Regions from separate parts of the Thalassolituus hydrocarboniclasticus genome, predicted to be linked through region 3. Evidence: predicted binding sites of a transcription regulator. Region 3 holds the regulator's gene; each other region holds the start of a gene.
What was found. The regulator sigma-54, encoded in region 3, starts transcription at its own class of promoters, with help from an activator protein. The targets are predictions, from matches to a motif close to TGGCACNNNNNTTGCTNT.

Region 1 (9,726 bases), 190 kb from region 3:
GTCAGCAGTTTCTCTGTGGTGCCGGTATCGGCGTCTCAGAACCACAGTGGCTATGCGGTGATTTATCCTGTTAATCAGAATGAGCTGTATCAGCCGGCGGCAAGAGGTGCACTGACTCAGGCGACGGCGGTTTTGCCTGCCGGTAACGCCGAGGTTGTTGTCAGTTTATCCTCCGCCCATGAATTTTCAGCCGATTCGCCGCTCCGGCGTTTTTATCTGGTCGGCTCGCCGCAGGCGATCTGCCAACAGGGAAATTTTCTCTATCATTTCCGGGATTATGGCTTTATTGCCAATGTTAATGCTTTAGCTGATTTTTTGCCTTCGTCGCAGGCTGACGGGCGCGATGTTCTGGCCTTTCCCCTGCAGAATAATTCGCTGAATTTCAGCTATCAGCCGCAGACCTTGCAGCGTAATGGTTTGGTTACCTTTTCTTATGTTCTGGAAAGCCCGGCCAGCGCGGATCAGTTGCAGCAGACTCAGGAGGTACAGATACGCAATGTTCCCTGAAAACATGCTGAGTAAACGCTCTGTCGGCCGTCAGTCCGGATTTGGTTTGCCAGTTGCTATCTTTGTGGTGGTTGTTCTGGCACTGGTGATTGCGGCGATGTCACAGCTGCAGCAAAGCAGCAGTGAAGGCAGCAGTTTGCAGCTGCAATCGCAGCGGGCTTTTTATGCGGCTGAATCGGGGCTGCAGCTTAGTCTGAATTTATTATTGCCGCCGGATGGCAGTACCGGGAAAAACTGCAGTATTTCACCTTTTTATGCCCGCGACTTTTCATCGTTATCTTCTTCTTATGGCTTAAGAGGCTGCAGCGTCCGCGTTGAATGTCAGTCGCTTACGGTCAGCAGTGAACTGTATTTTACACTTACCTCAACAGGCAGTTGTGGCAGCGGCACTGATAACGCCCGGCGTACAACCGAAGTGAGGGTTAAATAATGCGTATTGCGCTCCGTTTACTCTTATCTAACTGTTTTCTGTTGTGGCTTCTATTGAGCAATATCGCTGCTTTCGCAGCTCCCGGCGATATTATTTTCAGCGATGATTTTGAACGTAACACACTTGGTCCAAACTGGGCCGTCAGCAGCGGCAGCAATGCCGGGATCAGTAATGCGACAGCAAATTCCCAATCACGCAGTTTATTTTTACGCTGGGATACCGTTAGCGTTGATACACCAGTATTTGATATGACGGGAAAAAACGGTGCGACATTATCGTTCTGGTGGCGGCGCGGCGATGACAGTTTCAGTGAAGATCCGGATGGTAATGAAGATCTGATCATTTATATCTTATTGAATAATACAACCTGGGTAGAGCTGGACCGTTTTGCTGGTAATGGTACGGCTGGAGAATCCGGACTGGCTGAATACGAATTACCGGCGGCTGCAATGTACACCGGTTTGCGTATCCGTTTTCAGCTTGATCGTGGTAATGGCCCTGATAATGATTATTGGCATGTTGATGACGTCAAACTGACCGAGAGTCGCGGTTACTGTGGCGATGATTTTGTTATTTTTTGCGATGATTTTGAGCGCAGCAGTCTGGGGGCTGATTGGTCCGTAACGTCTGCTGGAGGCAATGCCGGAATTTCCAGTGCCACTTCCAGAAGCCCGACTCGTTCATTAAATACCAACAGCGGTATTGTCGGTGTGCAGCTGAAAACCCTGGATTTAAGCTTTTATTCAGAAGTGACTGTTGAATACTGGTGGCGGCGCGGAGACGATGCTTTCAGTGAAGATCCGGATCCCGGTGAAGATCTGGTGGCTGAATACCGCACTGATAATGGCAGCTGGATTGTACTGCAAACCATTCTGGGAAATGGCCTGACCGGCGATACCGGAAACAGTTCTTTTACCCTGCCTGCCAGTGCGCTGAGCAGCAATTTTCAGTTCCGCTTCCGTCAGACCGGGGGCAACAGTGGCGGTAATGATTACTTCCACCTGGACGATCTGCGTATTAAAGCCGACAGCGCGCCACTGACCTGTTTTACCGATGATTTTAACCGCTCGTCAGCGGGTAATGACTGGGTTACTTCAGCGGTGTCCGGCAGCTTTACGCCCTCGCTGGTAAATAACCGTTTGCGCCTGACACAGGATGTTACCTATCAATCCACGGCTTCGACACTGCAGCGTTTATTCCCTGCGGCCAATAATATTGTGGTGATTGAATTCACCCATTACGCCTGGTCAACTTCCTTTTTTGGTACCGGTGCTGACGGTATCTCGGTGGTCTTCTCTGATGCCACGATTACCCCGCAGTCCGGCAGCTTTGGTGGCTCACTGGGTTATGCGCAACGGGACAATGGTGATCCTGGCTTTGCCGGCGGTTGGCTGGGAATTGGTTTGGATGAGTACGGAAACTTTTCCAATCCGACCGAAGGCCGGATTGGGGGGCCGGGCGCCAGATCCGACAGCGTAACCATCCGTGGTTCGGGCAGTGGCAGCAGTGGCTATCGTTATCTGACAGGCACCAACAGCTTATCTCCGGGGGTGGATCAACGGCCAACATCCTCTGCGGGTGGCCCGGCTCACCGTTATCGTTTTGTTATTGATTCCCGTGTTGCCGGACAATCGCTTGTCAGCGTACAGCGCGATACCGGCTCAGGTTATGCCACGCTGGTGGCGCCGGTAAATATTGCCAATATTAATGGGCAGGCGGCTATTCCACAGAATTTACTGTTGTCACTGACCGGCTCTACCGGCGCCTCCAGTAATAATCATGAGATAGATCGGTTACGGGTCTGCGCCAATACGATTAATCCGATCGGGCCGATTGTTCATCATTTCGAAATGGATTACGCCAGCAGTGGCCTGACCTGTTCGCCGCAGGAAGTACTTATTCGTGCCTGTGCCAATGCCAGCTGTTCCAGTCTGTATACTGATCCGGTCACGGTGACACTGGCGCCTTCCGGCTGGCAGGGAGGAAATGTACAAACTTTCAGTGGTGGTTCGGCGACGCTGGCTTTGCGTCAGAACATTGCAGGCAGTGTGAATCTGCAGGTGTTGTCGTCGGTTCCGGTATCGCAGGCGTTTACGTCTAATCTTTGCTCGCGTGACGGTGGCGCATTATCGACCAACTGCAGCATGACCTTTGCAGACTCTGGTTTTGTGCTGGATATTCCGGATTTTCCTGCAGGGCTGGGCACCAGTGATGTACTGCTGAAAGCCGTTAAAAAAGATGACTCGACACAGGCCTGCGTACCGGGGTTTGCTAATGTCAGTCGCGATGTTGTGCTTAATTCACAATATATCGACCCTGGTAATTCTTCCCGGGTAGTGTCCTGGCCGGTAACGGTTAATGGCAATAACATCGCTGATATTTCCGCATCACCGGTGACACTCACACTGAATTTTGATGCCAATGGCCAGACCCCGCTGCAGATAAATTATGCGGATGCAGGGCTGATGCAGCTGAATGTCCGCTATGAGGGCAGTGGCAGTGAAGCCGGGCTGGTTATGAGTGGTAACGACCGCTTTGTCAGTTATCCGGCCGGTTTCTGTATTCAGACCGATGCCAATGCCGGCGAATGCAACCCGGCCAGTGCTGCAAACTATGCCGGTTGTCCGGCCTTTGCTAAAGCCGGCGATAATTTTAATCTGAATATTTCTGCCGTCGGCTGGCAGAGTGCTGCCGATACTGATTTTTGCGATAACACGCCAACCCCCGGTTTTGCACTGACAGATATGGCTCTGAGTACGGAGCTGGTTGCCCCATCCGGTGGAGTTAATGCCGTACTCACACCGGCACAATATAATCACAATGCTGCTGTGGATAATAAAAATATTCTGGCCGCGAATGTCTCTGAAGTCGGAGTATTTAATATCCGTTTAACAGCGGGCAGTAATTATCATGGCGTGACCCTGCCTGCCGCAGTCAGTACGGCAATCGGCCGTTTTTATCCGCATCATTTTGCCGTCAGCGAACAGAGTGGTGGACAGCTGAAGCCGTTCTGTTCTGTCAGTGCTCCATTTGCTTACAGCGGCCAGGATATTCGCTGGGAGCTTGCGCCGGTGCTCAGACTCGAAGCGCAGAATGCTGCCAATGTCACGACTCTTAATTACACGCAAAGCGGATTTATGAAGTTGCTGGCTGGTAATGCCCAGTTTATGGTTCCGGCAGAAGACAATAGTGCCTTGGCAAATGACGGGTTGCCAATCACACTCAGCACCGTACTGCAAAGCGGTAATCTGGCGGTCAGTGCCGACGCCGGTGTTCTGAATTACACCCTCAACGTTTTGCAGGATAGTTTTACCTATACGAAAGAAACGAGGGCGAAAATCAATCCATTTTCACCGGATATTACGTTAATCCTGAGCCGTTTTGCCGATGCCGATAATACCGATATCAGTGCACCTCTGGCGTTGAATCCGGCCGCCGCTTTTGAGCTGCGTTATGGGCGCTTATGGCTGGAAGACAGTTATGGTCCGGAGACGCAACCTTTACAGATGCCAGCGCGAACGGAATATTTTTCTGATGGCCGCTTCTGGCAAAATAACGACGACAGCTGCTGGAATTATAACAGCATCATTAATGCCAGCGTGTTACCGTCAACCCTGACCAGTGTGCTGGGTAACAGCCGGACATTGGCCAGTGGCCGCAATACGGATGCGGTGTTACTGCAGGCTCCGGTTTTACACAGCGGCACACCGGATACCGGTACGGCGACGGTTAGTTTTTCTGTGCCTGTATGGCTGCAGGATGATTTTGATAATAACGGCTCGCTGGACGAGCCTGAGGCGATGGCCACCTTTGGTATTTACCGTGGTCATGACCGGGTGATTTACTGGCGTGAAGTCAGGCCCTGAGGCCTGACTTATAAAAGGACTTACTCGTCGCTGTCATCGTCATCATCAGAACCGTGGCCATCCATATTCAGTTCTTTGATTTTACGGGTCAGCGTATTACGTCCCCAGCCCAGCAGGTTGGCGGCATCACGGCGGCGCCCGGCGGTATGCTTGAGTGCCGTTTCAATCATAATGCGTTCAAACACCGGTACGGCGGTATCCAGCAGATTGGTAACACCATTGGCCAGTTGCTGGTCTGCCCAGTAGCGCAGCGTCTGCTCCCAGTTGCCGGAGGTATGAATGCTGCCCTGCTGTTCCAAAAGTTCCGGTGGCAGGTCACTGATCAATACTTCACGGCCGGACGCCATGACGGTAATCCAGCGGCAGGTATTTTCCAGCTGACGGACGTTGCCCGGCCAGTCGAGCGAGCTTAAATAATCTTCGGTTTCGCTGCGCAGGGTTTTGGCTTCGACTTCCAGCTCTTCGGCGGCACGCTTTAAAAAGTGTGACAATAATTTCGGAATATCTTCGCGGCGATCCGCCAGACGTGGCAGATGAATACGGATAACGTTAAGACGGTGGAATAAATCCTCGCGGAAACGTCCTTCTTTAACCAGACCTTCAAGGTTCTGGTGAGTTGCGGCAATAATCCGTACATTCACTTTGACCGGCGTGGTACCACCTACGCGGTAAAATTCACCATCGGCCAGAACACGCAATAAACGGGTCTGGGTATCGGCCGGCATATCACCGATTTCGTCGAGAAATAACGTACCGCCATTGGCCTGTTCAAAACGACCGCGGCGCTGACCGCCGGCACCGGTGAAGGAGCCTTTTTCGTGGCCGAATAATTCTGACTCGATCAGGTCTTTGGGAATAGCCGCCATATTCAGGGCAATAAATGGCTGCGCTGAACGCGGGCTGTGTTTGTGCAGGGCATGGGCAACCAGTTCTTTACCGGTACCGGATTCACCGTTAATTAATACGGTAATATTGGATTGCGACAAGCGGCCGATAGCACGGAAAACTTCCTGCATAGCCGGCGCTTCGCCAATAATTTCATGCTCTTCGGTTTCTTCCGCGCTCTGTGGCGCATTGGCGTTTAATTCGGCGAAGTGGGCAATCGCACGGTGAATCAGACTAACGGCTTCATCCACGTCGAATGGCTTGGGTAAATATTCAAACGCACCCTGCTGATAGGACGATACCGCGCTTTCCAGGTCGGAATGGGCGGTCATAATAATCACCGGTAAATCCGGGTGAGCTTCGTGCGCATGGCGTAATAACGCCAGACCATCCATGCCGGGCATACGGATATCGGAAATAATGGCATCCGGATGTTCGCGCTTTAATGCTGCCAGTGCCGGTTCCGCCTGTTCAAACACGCGGGTGGTGATATTGGCCTGTTCCAGAGCTTTTTCCAGAACCCAGCGGATTGATTTGTCGTCGTCGATAATCCAGACAGTGCTCATAGTTATTCCAGAGGTAAATAAATAGAGAAGACGGTTTTACTGGCGTCACTGACAAATTCAATGATGCCGTTCTTCTGATTGATAATGGATTGTGAGATCGATAATCCCAGTCCGGTGCCGTCGGCGCGGCCGCTGACCATCGGGTAGAAAAGATTTTCACGTAATTCTTCGGGGATGCCCGGGCCGTTGTCGCTGATGTCGATTTGTGCGACCAGACGGTGACGCTGATGGCCAATGGTAAACTGGCGCACGGTGCGGGTGCGCAAACTCAGCTGTGGCTGTGCCAGTGGTGGCTGGGCTTCGAGCATTGCCTGCATGGCGTTGCGGCAGATATTCAGCAGCGCCTGAATCAGCTGACCTTTGTCGGCCTCAAGCTCCGGAATGGATGGATCGTAATCGCGTTCGATATTGATGCGTCCGCCAGATTCAACATCAATCAGCTGGCAGACTCGTTCCAGCACTTCGTGAATATTAACCTGTTCCTGTTTCGGAATCTGACGCGGGCCAAGCAGACGGTCGACCAGGTCACGCAGGCGGTCGGCCTCTTCAATAATAATGTTGGTGTATTCCTTCAGGTCGGCCGAAGGCAGTTCACGCTCCAGCAATTGCGCCGCGCCGCGGATACCACCGAGAGGATTCTTGATTTCGTGGGCCAGACCGCGCACCAGCGAGCGGGTGGTTTCCTGTTTGGCGATCAGCTGTTCTTCACGGCTGATACGCATCAGCCGGTCACGGCCCTGCAGTTCGATCAGCAGCGATGGCAGGCGGCTTTCCGGATGGGACACCGGGCTGACGCTGTAATCCAGAGTCATCTGTTGCTGATTGTGCAGCTGAATAGTGGCTTCACGTTTGGTGTAGGAGTGGCCGGTAATAATGGCCTGTTCCAGTGCGCTGGTCGCCTCTTCAGATTCGATGGCGAGTTCAAAAAAGGGTACGCCGAGACAGCGTTTGCCGCTCATTTCCAGCAGGGCTTCGGCCGCCGGGTTCATATAAAGAACCGTCAGGTCGGCATCCAGCAGCAGAACCCCGGTATTGAGGTGCTCCAGTAGACGTTGATTGATGATCGGGCTGGCCAGCATGCTTATCTCCGTTTGCTGCCTGTATTAACGCCGTGTCAGGCGTGGGTCAGACCACTCCATCTGCAGGAATACCAGAGGGCAGTCGTGGCCATCTGTCAGGCCGCTGAAACATTGTGCACATGGCTTTCAGCAAAAACTGAGCCATATATAAAAGGTTATTACCTGGGTGCACAATATTAGCGCCAGAGTGGGCGGTTCATGTTGCTAAGTCGAACATGAGGGAACATACAGGAGATTTTCGCGCACAAAAACAGTGCCTTTGATTATTTTGGTGCGCGAAATTGGTGCCTTGTGTCAGCGACCTGAACGGTTCAGTACCGAAGCGCGCTGCACATAGATGGTTACCACATTGCTGCTGGTAATGGTGTTGCCGGCTTTATCACGCACGACCAGTTGCAGGGCGTGTTCGCCACGGCTGAGATTGGTGAGCTGAAAGGCCGTTTGTCGTCCCTGTCGCAACACTTCGCCGTTATCCAGCAGATAGAGGGTGTCAGCTTCACGCAGAGCCGGGCTGAGGACGCCGGAGACCTCGACATTACCGGCAAAGCCGGTGGGAATATCCTGGCCATTGGTTGGCGTGATAATGGTCAGGCTGGTGTAGTTAAAGCTGGGTTCATTCACCTTCGCTGGCTGGTGAGCAGTGGGAGGGGCGACATAGGCCGGAATGGAAGGCAGCTCTTTCACCGCGTGCTTTTCAGAGTTTTTCCCCGGCTTATCACTGAAGATAACGTTGCCGTTGGCATCGCGGCTGATGTACACCTCGGTCGCCAGACTGGTGCAGGCTGTTAGTAAGAGAATGAGTGACATCAGTGTCTTTTTAGTCATGATAATCCTGCATATTTAAGTCGGTTGTCCGGAAGAAGTATGGCCGCAGAACTCCAGCGTACACCCGTTGGGCTGTTTCCGTATCTGCTATATTGCCGCCCGGAGGTTATATCAGCAAGGCGGAGCCGCGGGCGCGACCCGGTTATCACTGAGACAGCATTTATCGGCTGATGATCCGTTATGGCAGACGAATCCGCCAGCCGGATGGCTATCTTTGGCGGTATATGACCAGAGGCTTGCGCCTGTGTGCTGAGCGGTTATTCTCTGCGCTTTTGTGTTCTGGGCAGAGTATCTATGATCGGATTGATTCAGCGCGTCAGCAATGCCAGCGTGGTGGTGGATGGCGAAACCACAGGAGCCATTGGCGACGGCATTCTGTTATTACTGGGTGTGCAGCGCGATGATACGCCGGCCAGCGCCGATAAGCTGCTGAATAAAGTACTGAACTACCGTATTTTTGCCGATGAGCAGGGGCGCATGAACCGCAGCCTGCTTGATTGCGGTTATGAGTTGCTGGTGGTGTCGCAGTTCACGCTGGCGGCTGATACCGGCAAAGGCACCCGCCCGGGTTTTTCCCGCGCAGCAGCGCCGGAGCTGGCCGATGAGTTATACCGCTATTTTCTGCAGCAGGCGGCGTTGCAGGTAACCACCGCCAGCGGTCGCTTTGGTGCGGACATGAAAGTATCTCTGACCAACGATGGCCCGGTGACCTTCTGGCTCGAAGTCTGACATGTCTCCACACAGGCCAGCTTGGCGTGCTCTTTGTGTTGGCGGGTGAATCGGCGCGCACTTCTTGCTATGCTCGCGACCCATTTTTATCCGACCGTTGTCAGCTTGTGCTGAGCTGTAGTTAACAACGGCGTGTATAGCGGAGAACATCGTGGATTACTCTGTACTGAAACACTCACATGCGGGCTTTGCCTATTTAACCGTCCTGCTGTTTGCCGGCCGCTTTATGCTGTTTTATTTCGCACCGGTCTGGCGCCGGAACAAACTGCTGAAAATACTGCCTCATGTGCTCGATACCCTGCTGCTGGTGTTTGCCATTATGCTGTGTATCCGCATTGCCCAGTACCCGCTGACCGATGCCTGGCTGACCGCTAAAGTCATTGGCTTGTTGCTGTACATCGGTTTTGGCACCGCCGCGATCAAGCGCGCCAGCCGCAGTGCCTTTTTTATGGCGTTATTGAGTTATGCCTATGTTCTTGGCGTAGCAAAAACGCATAATGTTGTATCCTGGTTTTCGTATTTCTGATCAATAACAGGACAGAAACTTGCAGACACTGAGCCTCTCATCCATCAACCGCCGGCTGCGCGGCCCTTTTTATGGGCTGCTGGTACTGTCGTTGGTGTTTGCAGTGGTGCTGAGTGCCAACAGCCAGGCGCTGATGCTCTGGCAAATGACAGCGCAGAATGAGCTGGTACAGATGAAGGCGGGCGGCGATTCTCAGATGCCTGCTGATATGCCTGCCTGTCACAGCATGATGGCTATGGATGATATGAGCGGTGCTCAGCACGTCTCATACAACAGCAATATGCACAGCGCCGGTGAACATAGTAGCGTCACG
Region 2 (9,726 bases), 900 kb from region 3:
GGGCATTACCTTTGTTAACCGTCTGCATGACTCAACCGGCGCCAATATGAGTGATATTGCCCGCTCTTATGTGGCAGCGCGTGATATTTTTTCATTGCCGGAACACTGGCTGGCGATCACTGCGCTGGATTACCACATCAGCACCGATATTCAGGAAGATATGATGGCTGACCTGATGCGTCTGGTACGCCGTGCCAGCCGCTGGTTTTTACGCAACCGCCGCGCAAAAATTGATATCGCCGCCGAAGTCGCACGCTTTAAACCGGCGGTACAGGGTATTGCTGCCGGGCTGGGCCGTACGCTGAAAGGCTCGGCACTGGAGCGCTGGCAGGAGGTGTACAGCAGCCGCGTTGAAGCCGGAGTGCCGGAGGCGCTGGCGGCATTAACCGCCGGTGCTGCCAATCTGTATTCGGCTCTCGGCATTATTGAAGCCGCCGCTCAGACAGGTCGTGATATTCATGCGGTAGCGGAAGCCTATTTTGAAATGGGCGAGCATCTGTCGCTGAACTGGTTTGTGCAGCAGGTGAATGCATTGCCATCCAACAGCCACTGGGAGGCGCTGGCACGCGAGACGCTGCGCGATGATCTCGACTGGCAGCAGAGAGCATTAACGGTTGGCATTCTGGGGACACAGGAAGACGGTGTGAGCCTTGCCGATTCTGTTGCTCAGTGGGAGGAAGAATATGCCCCGCTGGTTGCCCGCTGGGCGAATATGCTGAATGAATTAAAAGCCGCCGATACGCTGGAATTTACCATGCTGTCGGTTGCATTGCGGGAGTTGCTGGATCTGGCCCAGGCCAGTCGCCATCAGCGTCCCTGTGCCGGTGATGAGGACATCAGTATCAGTGCCTGAGTAGTGAGCGGCGGCAGAAAGCTTTATGATTCCGCCGTTATTTCTGCTTCAGGGTGAAGTCATTGTCTGCCGTTTGGCCAAAGCGTTTTATTTTTTCCGGTGTGTGCCTGTTGTCAGGCCTGCTGACGTTACCACTGCAGGCGGCGGAGGTTGATCAGTTCAGCGGGCGTGGCGCGCTTACGCTGACGGATTCTGCGCCTTTGCTGGATGCAGAGGTTAACCGCCGCCTGCAACTGGCGGTGGATATGGCTAACCGTCCGGTAACCAAACCACCCCAGCTGCGCACACGCCCGGCGTTACAGTATCCTGCCTGTGAAGAAGAACGGCTGTACGATGCGCTGGCCTGGGAGCTGGCGCGGCCGGTGATTGGCCAGCTTGAAACCTTTGCCGAAGAACACCCGCAGATCAGCCGGCACCGGGTAGCTTTCCGCGATTCGGTATACCGTAATTTTATCTGGCAGCAATCCCCATCGCTGGTATTGAGTGAACGTGTTGCCGCCGTTATCCGCGTTGGCGACGTGGAAATCGGCAGCGATAAACTCGGCCATTTTTTTACCGAAGGCTATAGCTATTTTGAAGTGACTGAGCGGCTGCAGGATTCGGTTGAAGAGGGCATGTTGTTCGGCGAGTGGTCGGAATCTCTGTACTTCGGCGCTCAGACCACGGGGGTATTTTCTTTTGCTGATCTGGCCGCCAATCTGAACGGTCTGCGTTTCTGGAACCGTATTCTGGCGCATCATCCAGACCCGTTATCGGGGCGTGAGGTTACGCCTTATATCCGCTGTGAACAGCAGCGCTGGCAACTGGTTGATACATTTCATTTCAGCGGTTATATCGACACGGCCTGGAATGAAAGCGTTAACTGCTCCGCCTTCCGTAACCTCGGTATGCTTGAGCAGGTACTGCATTATCAGCCGCGTTGTACCCCGCAAGCGTTACCGCAACATAAGTATGGCCGCTGGCAGGATCGGGTGCTGAACCATGCCGGTTTGCAGGTATTGCCTGATTATCTGCAGCCTGAGGTGATTCTGGCACAACGTGCTTTTATGCGGGAAGTTCGTCTGCCCGAAGGTGTTCTGGAGCGTATCCGGGAATTACGTTTGCAGCTTGATATCTGGCGCCAGCAATCCCCGCCATTGGCAGACTCTTTTCACGATCATCAGCAACAGGAGCCATAATGCAGCGCATCGTACTGGATCTGGCCATTTCCGCTCAGGAATATCAGCGCTTTTATCGCGGCCAGATAAAACAGGTCGTGGCACGGGCGCTGGATGGGCGCAATGTCCGTTTTCCTGCCAGCGTGCTGCAGCAGGTTGTACAGCATGAAGGCATTTATGGCCGTTATGCCATCGAATTTGATGATCAGGGCAAGTTCCAGCGTATTGTGCGTCTGGGAGCCTGACTTTCAGCGTATAACAGGTTTTTTTGCGCTCAATCGTCTACAGCGCGGACGGACTGGCATATAATGCCGGCCGTTTTGCCACCCGCTTTATCAACTGAGGTCTGTTATGGATTGGTATGCTCTGAGTCGCGCTCTGATGTTTCGTCTGAATGGTGAAACTTCCCACGAACTGGGACTGGATATGATGGGGGCAAGCGAACGCCTTGGACTGTTGCAGTTTCTGGCGCCTCAGGTGGCAGCACTGCCAACCACCGTTGCCGGTATTGAGTTCCCGAATCCGGTTGGTTTAGCCGCGGGTCTGGATAAAAACGGCGATTATATCGATGCTTTTGCCCGTCTGGGTTTTGGTTTTATCGAAATCGGTACCGTCACTCCGCGCCCGCAGCCGGGTAATCCTAAGCCGCGTCTGTTCCGTATTCCTGAACGTCAGGCCATCATCAACCGTATGGGCTTCAACAACAAAGGCGTTGATCATCTGGTTGAGCGGGTAAAAGCGGCAAAATACCGTGGCGTGCTGGGTATTAATATCGGTAAAAACTTTGATACGGCCGTCGAAGACGCGACCTCTGATTACCTGATCTGCCTCGATAAGGTGTATCAGCATGCGACCTATATCACCGTGAATATTTCCTCACCGAATACACCGGGGCTGCGTACCCTGCAGTTTGGTGATTCGCTGAAGCAGCTGCTGGAGCCGATCAAAGCCCGTCAGCTGGAGCTGGCCAAAGAATTCGGCTACAAGCCGGTGTTCGTCAAAATCGCCCCGGATATGGAAGAAGACGACGTGGCGCTGGTGGCGGAAACCTTTGTTAACAGCGGCATCGATGGTGTGATCGCCACCAATACCACACTGTCGCGTGAAGGTGTTCAGGGCCTGCGTTACGGCAATGAAGCCGGTGGCCTGAGTGGCGCGCCACTGGAAGATCTGGCGACCGAGACCGTTGAACATCTGTGTCAGGCGCTGGCCGGTAAACTGCCGGTGATTGGTGTGGGCGGCATTCTCGACGGTGAAGGTGCTGCAGAAAAGATCAAAGCCGGTGCGTCGCTGGTGCAGATTTACTCCGGCTTTATTTACCGTGGTCCGGAGCTGATCCGCGAAGCGGTGGATGCACTGGCCGATTTACGTACACAGGGCTGAGTTTGCCCGGTGGGTACGGCGTTTAAGCAAAAAAAAGCCCTGCTTATCGCAGGGCTTTGCTTCCCTGAAGAGGAAGCGTGCACAACGGGCATTAAGCCCTGGAGAACGTCATACGGCCATTTTATGAATGCCAGAAACGCCGGTGTAACCATCCCAGTGGTCGGCACGACCGGAACGCCAACCTGCAAGCCAGGAGTCTCGTTGTGGTCCTATGGGTGCAAGATCTTTTGAACGGCGCTCAACGCCAGCGCGATAACCACGTGCAAAAGCTCTTTCCTGCATGTCGCGTTTCTGTTTTTTCATAGAAAGCTTCCTCGCTAAAGTTATTTGCTCGACGGCCAGAACAACTGGTTGAATCACTGACCGAACCCCTGTTGTACCTCAGGCTGGTGAGGAATGTTAATTATTTATTACTTCTAAGCGTCACTATTCTTACAGCCACAGGCTATTTGACGAAACGGGTTTTCTCATCATGCAAAATGAAACAACAGCAACAACCATGACCTGGCTGGCGGCCTGCCCGAAAGGTATCGAATCCCTGTTGGCGGATGAAATCAGGCACTTGGGCGGTGAAGTTGAACGTGAAACACACCTTGGTGTGATCTGGCGCGGCGACCTGACGCTGGCCTATCGCTTTTGTTTATGGAGCCGTCTGGCGAGCCGCCTGCTGCTGCCTCTGAATGAAAGTCAGGTAGACAATGTCGACGAAATGTACGAAGCGGCCCGTTCTGTCGAATGGCCAGCCATCTTTGCTGTGGGGGCGACCTTCCGCATCGATTTTCACGGCCGTACTGATTACCTCAACAATACGCAGTTTGGCGCGCAAAAGATCAAAGACGCCATTGTTGACCGTTTCCGTGAGGACACCGGCGCCCGCCCGTCGGTGGATAAAGACGGCGATGTCCGTATTGAAGCGCAGCTGCGCAAAGGCAAACTTAATCTGTATTACAACTTCAGTGGCGACAGTCTGCACCGTCGTGGTTACCGTCTGCAGCCGGGTAAAGCGCCGCTGAAAGAAAACCTGGCGGCTGCGGTACTGATCCGCGCCGGCTGGCCTGCACTGGCGGCCGAAGGTAAGCATCTGATCGATCCTATGTGTGGTTCCGGCACCTTGCTGATTGAAGCGGGGATGATGGCCGCCGACATCGCGCCGGGTCTGAACCGCCAGAAGTGGGGCTTTGAAGGTTGGCTGGGCCATACCCGGCAGCTGTGGCTGGCCGAGGTCGAACAGGCGCGTTTGCGCCGTACCGCGGGGCTTAACGCCATGCACAGCCGCCTGTACGGTTTTGATATTGATGCCGATCAGCTGGCGGCCGCCCATCAGAACCTGAGCCGCTCTCCGCTGGCCGGTAAGATTCATCTGGAACGCCGTGCGATTGAGCAGCTGCGGGTGCAGAACGAAGTGATTGAAGAGGGCGGTCTGGTGGTCTGTAACCCGCCTTATGGTGAGCGTCTGAGCGAACTGCCACAGCTGGCGCCGCTGTATCAGCAATTCCACGATGCCACCATGCGCCTGCCACAATGGCAGCTGGCGGTGTTTACCGGTAATACCGATCTGGCCAAGAGCATCCGCCGTCCGCTGGATAAGCAATATCGCCTGATGAATGGGCAGATCGCGACCCGTCTGCTGGTATTCGGTGCTGCTGATGAACGCTCAGCACAGCCACAGGGCAGTATGATCCGCGGCCCGGTTGAAGCCTTTGCCAACCGTCTGAAAAAGAATATGAAGCCACTGCAGAAGTGGGCCAGGCGCGAAAACGTTGAATGTTATCGCCTGTACGATGCCGATCTGCCGGAATACGCGGTGGCGGTTGATCTGTATGGCGACTGGCTGCATGTGCAGGAATATGTACCGCCGAAATCCATCGACGAAGCCAAAGCAGAGCGTCGTCTGCTGGATGTGCTGGCCGTGTTGCCTGAAGTAACCGGTATTCCGGCCCAGCAGATCGTACTCAAGCGCCGCGAGCGTCAGGCGGGCAAACGTCAGTACGAGAAGCAGAACACCGAACAGCGTTTTATGCCGGTACGTGAAGGTAATGTGCAGGTTCTGGTGAATCTGAAAGATTACCTGGATACCGGCCTGTTCCTTGATCACCGTCCGACCCGTCTGCAGATTGCCGGGCTGGCTTCCGGTAAGCGCTTCCTGAACCTGTTCTGTTATACCGCCACCGCCAGTGTGCACGCAGCGGTAGCCGGAGCGCATTGCACCAGCGTTGATATGTCGCGTACCTACCTTAACTGGGGCAAAGAGAACTTCCTGCTGAACGGTATCAAACCGGAACAGCACGAATTTATTCAGGCCGACTGTATACAGTGGCTGCGTGATTGTAATGAACGCTATGACCTGATCTTTATGGACCCGCCAACGTTCTCTAATTCCAAGCGCATGGAAGGCGTACTGGATATTCAGCGCGATCACGTAATGTTGGTAGAACAGGCCATGCGCTGTCTGAATCCGGGTGGATTGCTGATTTTCTCCAATAACCTGCGACGCTTTGATCTGGATATGGATGCACTAAAAGAGTTCACGATAAAGGATGTGAGCGCAAAATCGGTGCCGTTCGATTACGGACGTCGCCCTAATATTCACCATTGCTTCCATATTACGCATCCTGCCTGAATCTGTTTGCACGCATTCAGGGCGCGTGGGAACTGAATGCGTGCGCACTCCTCACACTTTGTTCCGGCTTTGTCAGGCAATCCTGACAAAGTTGGTACAGAACCTGCTAAAACCCTGACTTATTGGATGGTGGCGCACCACACTGGTGTTCATTTTTCCAGTCGGCACTCTCATGAAGCATCACAACTGTGGTTGTTGATCAACTGATCTGGGCGAGCCGTTTTTATCAGCGAGAATCCAGCGAATTAAAGTGAGGACACAACGTGGAAACTATTGACGTTAACAGCATCAACAGCGCCGTTGAGACTTTGATGCAAAGCGCCAACACCATGTTTATTCTGCTCGGTGCCATTATGGTACTGGCAATGCACGCCGGCTTTGCCTTTCTGGAAGTCGGTACGGTGCGCCATAAAAACCAGGTTAACGCCCTGGTAAAAATCATCACCGACTTTGGTGTGTCGACACTGGCGTATTTCTTTATTGGTTATCAGATTGCCTACGGGGTGAATTTCTTCAGTGGCGCCAGTGAACTGGTAGCGAACAACGGTTACGACCTGGTTAAGTTCTTCTTTCTGCTGACCTTTGCGGCGGCGATTCCGGCCATCGTGTCTGGTGGTATTGCTGAGCGTGCTAAGTTCTACCCGATTCTGATTGCCTCTGCCCTGACGGTGGCGTTTGTCTATCCGTTCTTTGAAGGCATGATCTGGAACGGTAACTATGGCTTTCAGGCCTGGCTGGAAAGCAGTTTTGGTGCTCCGTTCCACGACTTCGCCGGTTCCGTTGTGGTGCACGCCGTTGGTGGCTGGATTGCCTTTGCCGCGGTTGTTCTGCTGGGCTCCCGTCGTGGCCGTTACCGTGATGGCCGGGTGGTGGCTTTTGCACCGTCCAACATTCCGTTTCTGGCGCTGGGCGCGTGGATTCTGGCCGTGGGCTGGTTCGGCTTTAACGTGATGTCTGCCCAGACTCTGGATGGCATCTCCGGTCTGGTGGCGGTTAACAGCCTGATGGCGATGGTTGGCGGTACGGTGGTTGCCATGATTGTCGGTAAAAAAGACCCGGGCTTTATTCACAATGGTCCGCTGGCAGGTCTGGTAGCGGTGTGTGCCGGTTCTGACCTGATGCATCCGATCGGTGCGCTGATCGTTGGTGGCGTGGCCGGTGCGTTGTTCGTCTTTATGTTTACTCTGGCGCAGAATAAATTCCCTAAATTCGATGACGTATTGGGTGTGTGGCCACTGCATGGTCTGTGTGGTGCCTGGGGTGGTATTGCGGCTGGTATTTTCGGCGCAGAAACCTTTGGTGGTCTGGGGGGCGTAAGCTTTATGTCACAGCTGCTGGGAACCGTTGCCGGTATTCTGGTGGCAACGATTGGCGGTTTTGTGGTCTACGGTATTGTTAAAGCCATCTCTGGCATCCGTCTGGATGAAGAAGAAGAATTTAATGGTGCCGACCTGTCGATCCATAAAATTGTGTCGACCAGCGAAGACTGATTACGCCGTTTTCATTGCTTCGCACAACAAAAAAGCCGCAGGGAAACCTGCGGCTTTTTTTGTTTAACTACAGGCAGGCCCGGGGCTCTTCTGAATTATTCAGCGCTGCCCTGGATTACAGACAGGGAGGTTGATATGGCAGAACGTATCCGGGATTTACCCGGCCTGGGCGAGAAAAGTGAACAGTCACTGACACGGGTTGGCATTACCGATGTTGAACAATTACGCAGCTGTGGTGCGGTGATGGCTTTTTATCGCTTACAGCAGCTGGCCGTCGCTGAAGGGCGGGCTAAACCCAGTCTGAATTTTCTCTATGCGCTTGTCGGTGGCCTTAGCAACCGCAGCTGGTTGGCCGTTGCCCAGAGTGAACGGGAACAGCTGTTAATGGAGCTAGAGGGAATCTCCGAAATGGAGCGTATGTTTCAGGCTGACAGTGAATGATGTCATCGCATTGCACGGTGTAGTACCCATAAAAAAACCTCCATACGGAGGTTTTTTTATGGGTGTTGGTTAATCAGTTTTTAATGGGAGCCTTAATGCCATGGCTCATGGCGTACAGCACCGGCACTACGCCCAGAGTCAGGATGGTGGCAAAGCCAAGGCCAAAGCTGATAACCACTGCCATCGCGCTGAAAAACGGATCAAACAACAGCGGTAACATGCCGAGGATGGTGGTCAGCGCTGCCATGGTTACCGGCCGCAGACGGCTGACCGAGGCATGAAAAACCGCATCGTATGGTTCCCGGCCTTCGCTCAGTTCCAGCCGGATCTGATCAACCAGCACGATACCGTTTTTAATAATCATGCCCGACAGGCTGAGAAAACCAAGCAGCGCCATAAAGCCAAACTCAGCGCCGAGTAACAGCATACCGGCGCTGACGCCGATAATTGCCAGTGGTACACAGGCCCAGATCACCAGCGCACTGCGCATTTCATTAAAGAGCAGCACAGTAATAATAAACATCAGCAGGTAGCCCAGCGGCAGTGAGGCAAACAGACTCTGCTTGGCTTCGCTGGACGATTCATATTCGCCGCCCCAGCTCAGTTCATAGCCGGGTGGCAGGGAGATGGCTTCAATCTGTGGTTGCAGGCGCTTAAATAAACCATCGGCGGTTATCTCGGCGTCCAGATCCGGGTCGGCAAAGACACGGATGGTGCGCTTACGGTCACGGCGGGCGATGATCGGATCTTCAAACACCACATCAAAGCGTTCAACTACCTGGCCGATCGGAATATAACGGTTAAATACCGGGCTCCAGATCTGCAGATCGGTGAGGCCGTCGATATTCAGCCGTTCATAGGCTGGCGGACGCATAATGATCGGTTTTAACGTGGTGCCTTCGCGGTACAGGCCAATGCTTTTACCGGAAAAACTCAGCTGCAGAAGATCGTCCAGATCCTGTTTGGATATGCCGGCACGGCGGGCATTTTCTTCATTAAAGACCGGACGAATTACTTTCTCCCGCTCACGCCAGTCATGGCGGATATTATCGGTGTCGGGGTCGGCGCGCATAATCTGTTTGGCCTGCTCGGCCAGAATACGCAGCTGTTCCTGATCGGGGCCTGCAAAGCGTGCTTCAATTTTTGCAGCACTGCCCGGACCAATCTGCAGGCGTTTGAATTTTACAAACGCATCCGGCATTTCTTTTTGCGCCCACAGGCGGGCGTCGTCAATTAATGCCGGAATCTGATCCCGTTCAGTGGTGCGTACCATCACCTGAGCGTAAGCCCGGTACTGACGCTCCGGTGCGTAGGTCAGCATAAAACGCAGCTCGCCCTGACCGACCGTGGAGGAGGTAAATTCCACTTCTTCTTTTTGCTGAAAATAATTTTCCAGTGCCAGCGCCTGCTGTTGTGTTGCGCGGATATCAGAACCTTCAGGCAGCCAGATATCAACCAGAAACATTGGCGTGTTGGATGGTGGGAAAAAGCTTTGTTTAACAAAACTGTAGCCGTAAATGGCGATAAACATAGCCACCACCATTACCAGCATCGTGGTTCCGCGGCGGGCCAGCATCAGGCTCAGGCTGGTGCGGTAAAGATCGTACAGAAAGCCGTGATAAGGATCGCTTTCCGCATCCGGCTGTTCTTCTTTATCAAACAGCAGATGACAGAGAAAAGGCGTCAGGGTGATGGCGGTAATCCAGCTGAATAACAGGGAAATCAGCAACACATAAAATAACGAGCCAACAAATTCACCGGTTGAATCCGGTGATAAACCGA
Region 3 (9,726 bases):
GTTGCTCAGCGATAAAACCTGCCAGGTACTCCAGTAATTTCTTCTTACTGGACACCGGTGCGTCAATCAGGGTGCGTTCCGGTGTGAGGATATCCTCGATGCGAATGTCCATTAATCAGCCTTGTCCGTGTTGCCGCGCCACCAGTTTTTCTTTGTGCTTCAGAACCTGACGGTCGAGCTTGTCTGTCATCTGGTCGATGGCCGCATACATATCATCGTGCTCGGCGCTGGCGTGCAAGTCAGCACCACTGACGTGAATGGTGGCTTCAGCAATCATGCGCTCTTTAATAACGGTCAGGGTTACCTGGCCGTTGGTGATGTTGTCAAAGTGGCGTCCCAGCTTGGACATTTTTTCGTCTACGTACACTTGCAGAGATTCGGTAACGTCAACGTGGTGACCGCTGATATTGATCTTCATGTCCAGACTCCTTGTTGCTGGCTGTTGTTTTTAAATCAATTGTTTACGTTCATTTGAAGGCGGAATCATCATGGCTTCACGGTATTTGGCCACCGTGCGCCGTGCGACCTGAATGCCTTTTTCGCCCAGCACTGCGGCGATTTTGTTGTCGCTCAGCGGCTTGCGCGCATTTTCTTCGGCAATCAGTTTTTTAATCATGGCACGGATTGCGGTAGAGGAACATTCGCCACCGCCATCGGTGCTGACATGGCTGGAGAAAAAGTACTTCAGCTCGAAGATACCGCGCGGGGTGTGCATGTATTTCTGGGTGGTTACCCGGGAAATGGTGGATTCATGCATACCAACGGCTTCGGCGATATCGTGCAGAACCAGCGGCTTCATCGCTTCCTCGCCCTGTTCGAAGAATTCGATCTGATATTCGACGATTTTGGTGGCCACTTTCAGCAGGGTTTCATTGCGGCTTTGCAGGCTTTTGATAAACCAGCGCGCTTCCTGCAGGTGATCGCGCAGGAAAGCGTTATCGGTGCTGTTATCGGAGCGGCGGACCAGTGAGGCGTAGTCAGCATTCACTCGCAGCTTGGGGGCGATTTCCGGATTCAGTTCAACCCGCCATTCGTCACGGATGTTGCGTACCAGTACGTCGGGCACTACGTACTCGGCCTGCTCGGCACTGATACCGGCACCCGGCTTGGGATTGAGTTCTTTGATCAGGCGCAGTACTGCTTTGAGGTCATCTTCGCGCAGCTTGGTTTTGCGCATCAGCGTTGGGTAATCTTTGCTGCCCAGCAACTCGATATAGTCGCGGATAACCATTTTGGCTTCGTTCAGCCATGGGGTCTCTGCCGGCAGTTGCTGCAGTTGCAGCAGCAGGCATTCACGTAGGTCGCGGGCGAACGCGCCTGCGGGATCAAACTGTTGCAGGCGGTGCAGCACGGCCATCACTTCGTCTTCTTCGACGTCCAGTGCGGGGTCCATGCTTTCCAGAATATCTTCAACGGTGGTATGCAGGTAGCCGTCGTCATCCACGCCATCAATCAGCATCAGGGCAATTTCGCGGTCGGTGTCCGACATCGGAGTCAGGTTAAGCTGCCACAGCAGATGGTCCTGCAGATCTTCGGTGCTGGCATGACGTGAGTCGTAGTCGAAATCGTCGTCGATGGCATTACTGCTGCTGCCGGAGGCAACGCTGGCGGTGGTCTGGTAGGTGTCTTCCCACTGACTGTCGACCGGCAGGTCGTCGGGTAGCTGTTCCTGTGACCACTGTTCGTCCAGCTCTGGGGTGTCGTTATGGCTGTCGTCCTGACTGCTGACTTCGTGGCTGGTGCTGGTGTCGTGATCGCTGTTGCGGGACAGGTCGGGCAGGTCATCGTGCTCGTGTTCTTCGACTTCGAGCATCGGATTGGAATCGAGGGCTTCCTGAATCTCCTGCTGCAGGTCGAGGGTAGACAGCTGAAGCAGGCGGATGGCTTGTTGCAACTGAGGGGTCATGGTCAGGTGCTGACCCATCTTTAACTGAAGAGACGCTTTCATAAAAGTTCAGTAATCACTCAGTATCGGCATAGTCTGTGCATTATACGCCAAGCGGTAAACCTTGGAATCTTTTGTGCATCTTCCTTTGCGCTGAATCATCAGGCGCTTCTCTGCTGCCTGAGAGGCCATCACAGGCGGAAGTCCTCGCCCAGATATACCTTGCGCACCTGCTCGCTGGCCAATACCTGTTCAGCGGTGCCTTCGGCGATGATGTGGCCCCCTCCGACAATATAGGCTTTCTCACAGATAGCCAGAGTTTCCCGTACGTTGTGGTCGGTAATCAGTACGCCGATGCCACGCGCCTTGAGTTGTCGGATGATGTCCATGATGTCAGCTACAGAAATCGGGTCAACCCCGGCGAAGGGTTCATCGAGCAGAATAAAGGACGGTTCAGCCGCCAGCGCGCGGGCAATCTCGACCCGGCGTCTTTCACCACCGGACAGCGCCATGCCAAGGCTGTTGCGGATATGCTGAATATGGAACTCATTCAGCAGCTCTTCCAGCTTTTCCAGGCGCTGTGCGCGGTTGAGGTCTTTGCGGGTTTCGAGAATGGCGAGGATGTTATCGGCTACGCTCAGCTTGCGGAAAATGGAGGCTTCCTGTGGCAGATAGCCGATGCCTTTCTGCGCCCGGCCGTGCATCGGCAGATGGCTGATGTCTTCGTCGTCAATTCTGATGCGGCCCTTGTCGGCCTGTACCAGGTTCACAATCATGTAGAAACAGGTGGTTTTGCCGGCGCCGTTGGGCCCCAGCAGGCCGACGATTTGCCCGCTTTGCACTGACATGGATACGTCTTTCACCACCTCCCGGCCGTTATAACTTTTGGCCAGATTTTCGGCTTTCAGGGTTTTCATGGTTATTCCTGTGCTGGCTTGCTGTCAGTGCCGGTTGCCGGTTCGGCCGGAGCCTGTGGCTGAATCACAACTTTAATCCGTTGTTTGTCGTTTTCGTTGCCGCCCTGGGCAGAGGTGCTGGTGCCGCCACTGGCGCTGACGGTTTCTTTGGTCATGTCATAGAGAATGCGCTCACCACTGAACAGGTTGCCGTCCTGTTCCAGCCGGGCATTGCCCTGAATGGTGATTTCCCGCAGCTGGGCAAAGTAATCAATGCGCTGACCGTGGGCTTTGGTCAGTGGTTTACCGGGATTGATCTGTTGCTGATAGCGTGCGGGTTGCTTCGCTGTTCCTTCGGCAATGGCTTTTTCCAGCGCATTGCCGGAGCGGATAATCAGCAGGCGCTCCGATTCAATACGCATCGTTCCCTGAGTAAGCACGACGTTGCCCTGATAAATGACCACTCCGGCTTTACGGTCCAGCTCGGCGTGGTCAGAAAGAATGGTCATTTCCTGCTGCCAGTCATCGGGTAACGCGCTCGTAACCGACGTGCAGCACAGTAACAGCAGGCCGGCCAGAAAGTGGTAATTATTGCGGAACATAGCGGGTATCCACCTGTGATTTGAATTCCATGCGCTGGCGCGCGATATCCAGTGTCATACCGGTTGCATTGATGCGTGCCTGTGCGCTGGTAATGGTTACCGGCTGATCGGTTTCGGCCAGTTGCTGGCGGCTGTGATAGGTGAGCGTGCTGGTTTCGATCAGCAGGTCGTCAGCAGCATCAGCAGGATTGAGCGGCCGGATTTTTACATCGCCAATCAGGCGCAGCGAATGTTCGTTATCGAGCAGCGTACCTTCGTTGGCGTTGACCTGCCAGGTCTGGCCATCGTCGTCTTCTGACATCAGCAGCGGCTCGCTGAGCAGTGTGCTGCCGGTTTGCGGATAATGGGTGGAGCGGGCGGCGACAAAGGTTTGCTGCAACTCACCGTCACTGTTGTACTGGCGGTTATGCAGCCCTTCTCCGTAGTAATCCGGCTCGTGATTCTGCAGTTCACTCAGGGCCGGAGCCTGCTCCAGTGTGTAGCGATCCACTGCCAGCAGGGCCAGACCAAAAAACAGGGTCAGCAGCAGCAGCAGATAGCGCTTGCGCATCAGATCACGCCCGCGCGTAACATGTCGTGCATATTGATGACGCCGACGGTTGCGTCACCGTCTTTTACGACCAGAGCGTTGATCTTGTTGTCTTCCATCAGCTTCAGTGCTTCCGCCGCCAGAGTGCCGGGTGTGGTGGTTTTGCCACCCGGAGTCATCACATCGGCCATGGTGGCGGTGTGAATATCAACGCCGTGATCGATTGCGCGGCGCAGGTCGCCATCGGTGAAAATACCGGCCAGCTTGCCGTTGTCCTGTACGGTGGTCATGCCCAGACCTTTGGAGGTCACAACCAGCAGGGCTTCAGACAGCGTGGCAGAAGGGGATACCACCGGAATCTGCTCGCCACCGTGCATGATGTCTTCCACTTTCAGCAGCAGGCGGCGGCCAAGGGAGCCACCCGGATGAGAGAAGGCAAAGTCTTCGGCGGTGAAACCGCGGGCTTCCAGCAGGGCAACCGCCAGTGCATCGCCCATGACTAAAGCGCAGGTAGTGGAGGAGGTTGGTGCCAGATTGAGCGGGCAGGCTTCCTGATTCACGCCGGTATTCAAATGAGCGTTGGCAGCACGGCCGAGCGTCGACTGCGGATTGCCGGTCATGCTGATCAGAGCGGTGCCCAGACGCTTGAGCAGTGGCAGCAGGCTGGTGACTTCGCCGGTTTCGCCGGAGTTGGATAAAGCGATAACCACATCGGACGGCTGAATCATGCCCATGTCGCCATGACTGGCTTCACCCGGATGCACAAAAAACGCCGGCGTGCCGGTACTGGCCAGGGTTGCCGCCATCTTGTTGCCAATATGGCCGGACTTACCCATGCCGGTGACCACGATGCGGCCTTCACAGTTCAGGATCAGCTGACAGGCGGTGGCAAAATCATCGGTCAGGCGACCTTCCAGCTGTGCAATGGCCTCCTGTTCCAGTTTGATGGTGCGGCGGGCAGATTGCAGAAAATCGAAATTCATATCAGTGGTCATGAGTTAGCCATATAAAACAGGGATGCCAGATAGCCAGCGTAGCTGGTGGTGAGGAACAGACCGGCGAAACGTCCGAGAGTGCCCTTACGATAACTGATTAAAAACAGAACCAACAGAGCAAGAGTCAGTGCCATCATCACGGCATAGTCGCGGTACAGCGCCAGTGGATCAACCACGGTTACGGCCAGCAGGCCCGGGATCGGCATGACGGTCAGCAGGTTAAAAATGTTGGAGCCGATCACGTTACCGATGGCGATATCGTGGTGGCCTTTCAGGGCGCTGGCAACAGAGGCTGCCAGTTCCGGCAGGCTGGTGCCGATGGCAACAATGGTCAGGCCGATCACCAGATCACTGACACCATAGGCGCGGGCAATTTCGGTGGCGCCCCAGACCAGCAGCTTGGAACTTAACATCAGCGCGATCAGACCGGTTACCAGCCAGAACACGGCGGTACGCATTGGGGTATTTTCAATCTCGGCGGCTTCGTCTTCATCGACAATGGCTTCACCGGATTCGCTGGTATCAAGAAACATCAGGTACAGGGCTACAGCCATGGCGCTGAATAAAATGATGGCGTCGGTCAGGTTCAGTTCGAGGTCGGCCAGTGTCAGACCACCGATGATGCTGATCAGAATCAGCAATGGCAGCTCTTTCTTCAGCAGTTTTTTCTGCAGTGGAATCGGGCTGATCAGTGCAGTGATGCCCAGCACCAGAGCGATGTTGGTGATGTTTGAACCGAGGGCATTACCAATAGCGAGGTTGCCTGCACCGTCGAGGGAAGCCACCGCGGAAACGAACATCTCCGGCGCGGAGGTGCCCATGGCAACGATGGTCAGGCCAACTAACAGAGGCGACATGCCCAGGCGGCGGGCGGAAGCTGCAGCGCCAATAACAAACTTGTCAGCACTCCAAACCAGAATAATAAGACCAGCAATAACGGCAGCATAGGCTGTGAGCATGGGGCACCAGAGTTAATTATCAGCAGAAAATTCAGCGCGACATTGTACCCAAGGTAATTCTGCACGCAATTGCAACTCAGCGTTTTATGTTGATGCTGTTACACAGCGTTACGGGCGTTGGTTCCGTCAGGACATTCCGCTATGCTAGCCCGACTATCCGTACCGAGTTAAAAGGACGACATTCATGTCCGTCAGTCAGCCCTACGTCTCTGTTCGTGGAATGAGTTTCAGCCGTGGTGACCGGCTGATTTACAACAATATGGATGTGGATTTTCCGCGTGGCAAAGTGACGGCCATTATGGGACCGAGTGGCACGGGTAAAACCACGTTGCTGCGTCTGATTGGCGGTCAGCTGTTACCGGACAGCGGTACCATCATGGTGGACGGACACAATGTGCCGACGCTGCCACGCAAAGAACTGTTTGATCTGCGCCGCAAAAAAATGGGCATGCTGTTTCAGACCGGCGCCCTGTTCACCGACCTTAATGTTTTCGATAACGTCGCTTTTCCGCTGCGTGTTCACACCGACTTACCGGAATCCATGATCCGTGATCTGGTGTTGATGAAACTCGAGGCGGTTGGTCTGCGCGGTGCGCGACATCTTTCTCCGGCCGAGTTATCCGGCGGCATGGCGCGTCGGGTCGCGCTGGCGCGTTCCATTGCCATGGACCCGGAAATCATTATGTACGACGAGCCTTTTACCGGCCTCGATCCTATTTCTATGGGCATGATCGTTAAGCTGATCCGTGGTCTTAATGAAGCGCTGGGACTGACCAGCCTGCTGGTGTCCCACGATGTCGAAGAGTCCTGTGCTATCGCGGACTACCTGTGCCTGCTGTCCGATGGCCGCGTGATTGGCTTCGGCACTCCGGAAGAATTAATCAATGAAGGTAACGATGAGGTACGCCAGTTTCTGCGTGGCGAACCGGATGGTCCTGTGCCTTTCCATTATCCGGCGGATGATTACCGCAGCGATATTCTGGCGGGAGTGAATTAATGCTGGGCAAATTACTGGAGCAACTACAGGCCGTTGGCCGCAGTGGTACCGCCGCCATCGAAGCCATTGGCCGTGGCACCTTATTGCTGAAAAATTCGCTGTTTTGGGGCGGGCCGGGCAGTGCCGGATTTTATGATCTGCTGAAGCAGATTTATTCGGTTGGCGTGCGCTCCCTCATTATTATTGTCGTCGCCGGTTTTTTCGTCGGCATGGTGCTGGGCCTGCAGGGCTACAACATTCTGATCGACTTCGGCTCGGAAGCGGCGCTCGGCACCATGGTGTCGCTGACGCTGCTGCGTGAACTGGGGCCGGTGGTAACCGCCTTGTTATTTGCCGGTCGCGCCGGTTCGGCATTAACCGCCGAAATCGGTCTGATGAAAGCCACCGAGCAGTTATCCTCCATGGAAATGATGGGTGTCGATCCGTTCAAGCGGGTAATAACACCGCGTCTGTGGGCCGGCATTATTTCCATGCCGATACTGGCGCTGTTGTTTTCTACGGTTGGTATCTGGGGCGGCGCCTTTGTGGCGGTGGATATGCTGGGCATCGACGATGGCGCCTACTGGGGCAACATGCAGGCGTCGGTCGAGTTTTATGAAGACGTGGTAAAGGGCATCATCAAGTCGGTGGCATTTGGTGTGGTGGTGACCTGGATCGCGGTGTATCAGGGTTATGATTCGGTGCCGACTTCGGAAGGTATCGGTAAAGCAACGACTCAGACGGTGGTGATTTCCTCACTGGCGGTGCTGGGACTGGATTTTGTACTGACAGCCGTCATGCTGGGAGGCGTTTAATCATGCGCATGCGTTATATCGAAATTACCGTCGGAGCCTTTATGGTGATGGGGATTGTGGCTCTGGTGCTGATGGCGTTCCGCGTCAGTGGCCTGTCACTGCAGGATGCCGGTGATACTTACACCATCAAGGCACGCTTTGAGAATCTGGGTGGTCTGACTGAGCGCGCTAAAGTGTCGATGTCCGGTGTCACCATTGGCCGGGTGACCAAGGTGTATCTCGACCCTGAGTGGTACTCTGCCGTGGTGGAAATGGAAATCAGCAAAACCATGAGCACGCTCACCAAAGATACTTCGGCGGCTATTTTGACCGCAGGTCTGCTGGGAGAGAAGTACATCGGCCTGACGGTTGGTGCTGAAGAGGAATACCTGCAGAGTGGTGACTGGATTGAAGACACTCAGTCAGCTTTGGTATTGGAAGAGCTGATCGGCCGCTTCCTGTTTAATAAGGCCGAAGAGGGCTGAATTTCCGGTGGTTAAAGGGAGTTAGCCATGCGTAGTTTGTTGTTGGTATTGCTGCTGTGTTTGATGCCGTGGGCTGTGAGCCATGCCACCGGCTCCGGAGAGCTGGCAGAGCAGGCTCATGATGTGGTGCGGGCCGCTACCGAGAAAGTGGTCGTGTCGATCAGCAAAAACCGCGATATCTACGAGACGGATAAAGCGCGTTTTTTCTGGGAGCTGGAAGATGTGCTTGGCCCGATGGTCGACTTTCAGCGCCTGACCCGGCGCATTATGGGAAGCCATTACCGTGACGCTACACCGGAGCAGCGCAAACGCTTTGCCATGGTATTTAAACGCAGCCTGCTGGACTCCTACGCGCTGGCGCTGCTTGAATTTGATGATTATCAGGTGCGGGTGCTGCCGCCAAAAACGGACGTGGAAAATACCCTGCGCAACACCCTGGTCGATCTGGAAGTTGTGACTTCCGCAGGTCAGGTATTTCCTATTACCCAGAGCATGTATTTTCACCATCATGCCCAGCGCTGGATGGCGCAGAACGTAATTGTTAACGGCATTAATGTTGGCAAGCTGTTCGCCGAGCAATTTGAGCAGATGGTACAGGAGCGTGATGGCGATATTGGTGCCGCGATAGAAAGCTGGAGCGCCAGCCTGCAGGAGCAGGGCCGCCAATTACGCAAACAAGCCCGGGCTTCTGATGCCCGCGATAAGCAGACTGAGGACAGACCATGAACGTAGCGCTGACCCGTATTGATGATAACCGTGCCGAGCTGGCTGGCAGCCTGCTGGCAACCACTGTGGTCAGTGTTCTGCCCGCCGGGGAAAAGCTGATCCGTGCCGCAAAGGGGCAATGGACGCTGAACATGGCCGCAGTGAGTGAAGTATCCAGTGCCGGTGTTGCTTTATTGCTGGAGTGGCTGCGCTGCGCGACAGCGGCCGGTGTTGATCTGCATATTGAGAATCTGCCTGAACATATGAAGCCTATTATCAGCATCAGCGATCTGGACTCACTGTTTGAGCCCCTGCTGGCCTGAGTCCCGACGCATGCCTGTGATCTGTTACCCGCTTTCATCCTTTCATTACACATTGCCGCCGCCATTTACTTCGCCCTGACACATAAATCCGCTATGATTGGGCGTTTTCCCCAAGCTGAGTGGTGAAGCGGTATGTCCCCGGCGGAAATTCTGCAAATTCTGCAAACAGAATCCCCTGAAGTGAGCTGGCACGTTGATGGTGACGGCTATAAATACGAAGTAGAAGCCGTTGGCGATGTGTTTGATGGCCTCAATGCCGTTAAACGCCAACAGTTCGTTTATCGTGTGCTTAATCCTTACATTGCGGATGGTCGTATTCATGCGGTCACCATCCGTACCTATACGCCTGCTGAAAAAGCCGAATAATAAGACCCCTTATGGATAAATTACGAATTGTGGGTGGAAAGCGTCTGGACGGTGATGTCCGTATCTCCGGCGCTAAAAACTCAGCGTTACCTATTCTTGCGGCCACTTTATTGGCCGAAGGTGTGATGCGGGTGGGTAACCTGCCGCACCTGCACGACATCACCACCATGCTGGAGCTGTTAGGCTGCATGGGCGTGGGAGTCGCTATTAA

Region 1: glnL (nitrogen regulation protein NR(II)) is a predicted target of sigma-54. The motif match lies at 7,460-7,477, and genes of this name have one in related genera.
Region 2: HUF19_RS06705 (ammonium transporter) is a predicted target of sigma-54. The motif match lies at 6,106-6,123, and genes of this name have one in related genera.

Annotation. Positions count from the first base shown of each region.
Region 1 covers NZ_CP054475.1:812,153-821,878, forward strand. The annotation lists gene HUF19_RS03500 (PulJ/GspJ family protein) at 1-507, shown strand, start outside; gene HUF19_RS03505 (hypothetical protein) at 497-937, shown strand; gene HUF19_RS03510 (DUF6701 domain-containing protein) at 1,186-4,803, shown strand; gene ntrC (nitrogen regulation protein NR(I)) at 4,824-6,254, opposite strand; gene glnL (nitrogen regulation protein NR(II)) at 6,257-7,333, opposite strand; gene HUF19_RS03525 (DUF4124 domain-containing protein) at 7,628-8,158, opposite strand; gene dtd (D-aminoacyl-tRNA deacylase) at 8,453-8,887, shown strand; gene HUF19_RS03535 (SirB2 family protein) at 9,039-9,413, shown strand; gene HUF19_RS03540 (hypothetical protein) at 9,433-9,726, shown strand, end outside.
Region 2 covers NZ_CP054475.1:1,522,255-1,531,980, forward strand. The annotation lists gene HUF19_RS06675 (NAD-glutamate dehydrogenase) at 1-853, shown strand, start outside; gene HUF19_RS06680 (hypothetical protein) at 916-2,031, shown strand; gene HUF19_RS06685 (DUF2835 domain-containing protein) at 2,031-2,255, shown strand; gene HUF19_RS06690 (quinone-dependent dihydroorotate dehydrogenase) at 2,362-3,393, shown strand; gene rmf (ribosome modulation factor) at 3,502-3,696, opposite strand; gene rlmKL (bifunctional 23S rRNA (guanine(2069)-N(7))-methyltransferase RlmK/23S rRNA (guanine(2445)-N(2))-methyltransferase RlmL) at 3,866-6,013, shown strand; gene HUF19_RS06705 (ammonium transporter) at 6,325-7,503, shown strand; gene HUF19_RS06710 (TfoX/Sxy family protein) at 7,639-7,944, shown strand; gene HUF19_RS06715 (efflux RND transporter permease subunit) at 8,018-9,726, opposite strand, start outside.
Region 3 covers NZ_CP054475.1:626,386-636,111, forward strand. The annotation lists gene ptsN (PTS IIA-like nitrogen regulatory protein PtsN) at 1-112, opposite strand, end outside; gene hpf (ribosome hibernation-promoting factor, HPF/YfiA family) at 116-418, opposite strand; gene HUF19_RS02645 (RNA polymerase factor sigma-54) at 449-1,948, opposite strand; gene lptB (LPS export ABC transporter ATP-binding protein) at 2,077-2,802, opposite strand; gene lptA (lipopolysaccharide transport periplasmic protein LptA) at 2,805-3,383, opposite strand; gene lptC (LPS export ABC transporter periplasmic protein LptC) at 3,370-3,933, opposite strand; gene HUF19_RS02665 (KpsF/GutQ family sugar-phosphate isomerase) at 3,933-4,907, opposite strand; gene HUF19_RS02670 (calcium/sodium antiporter) at 4,904-5,866, opposite strand; gene HUF19_RS02675 (ABC transporter ATP-binding protein) at 6,051-6,863, shown strand; gene mlaE (lipid asymmetry maintenance ABC transporter permease subunit MlaE) at 6,863-7,657, shown strand; gene mlaD (outer membrane lipid asymmetry maintenance protein MlaD) at 7,660-8,121, shown strand; gene HUF19_RS02690 (MlaC/ttg2D family ABC transporter substrate-binding protein) at 8,149-8,847, shown strand; gene HUF19_RS02695 (STAS domain-containing protein) at 8,844-9,149, shown strand; gene HUF19_RS02700 (BolA family protein) at 9,282-9,515, shown strand; gene murA (UDP-N-acetylglucosamine 1-carboxyvinyltransferase) at 9,527-9,726, shown strand, end outside.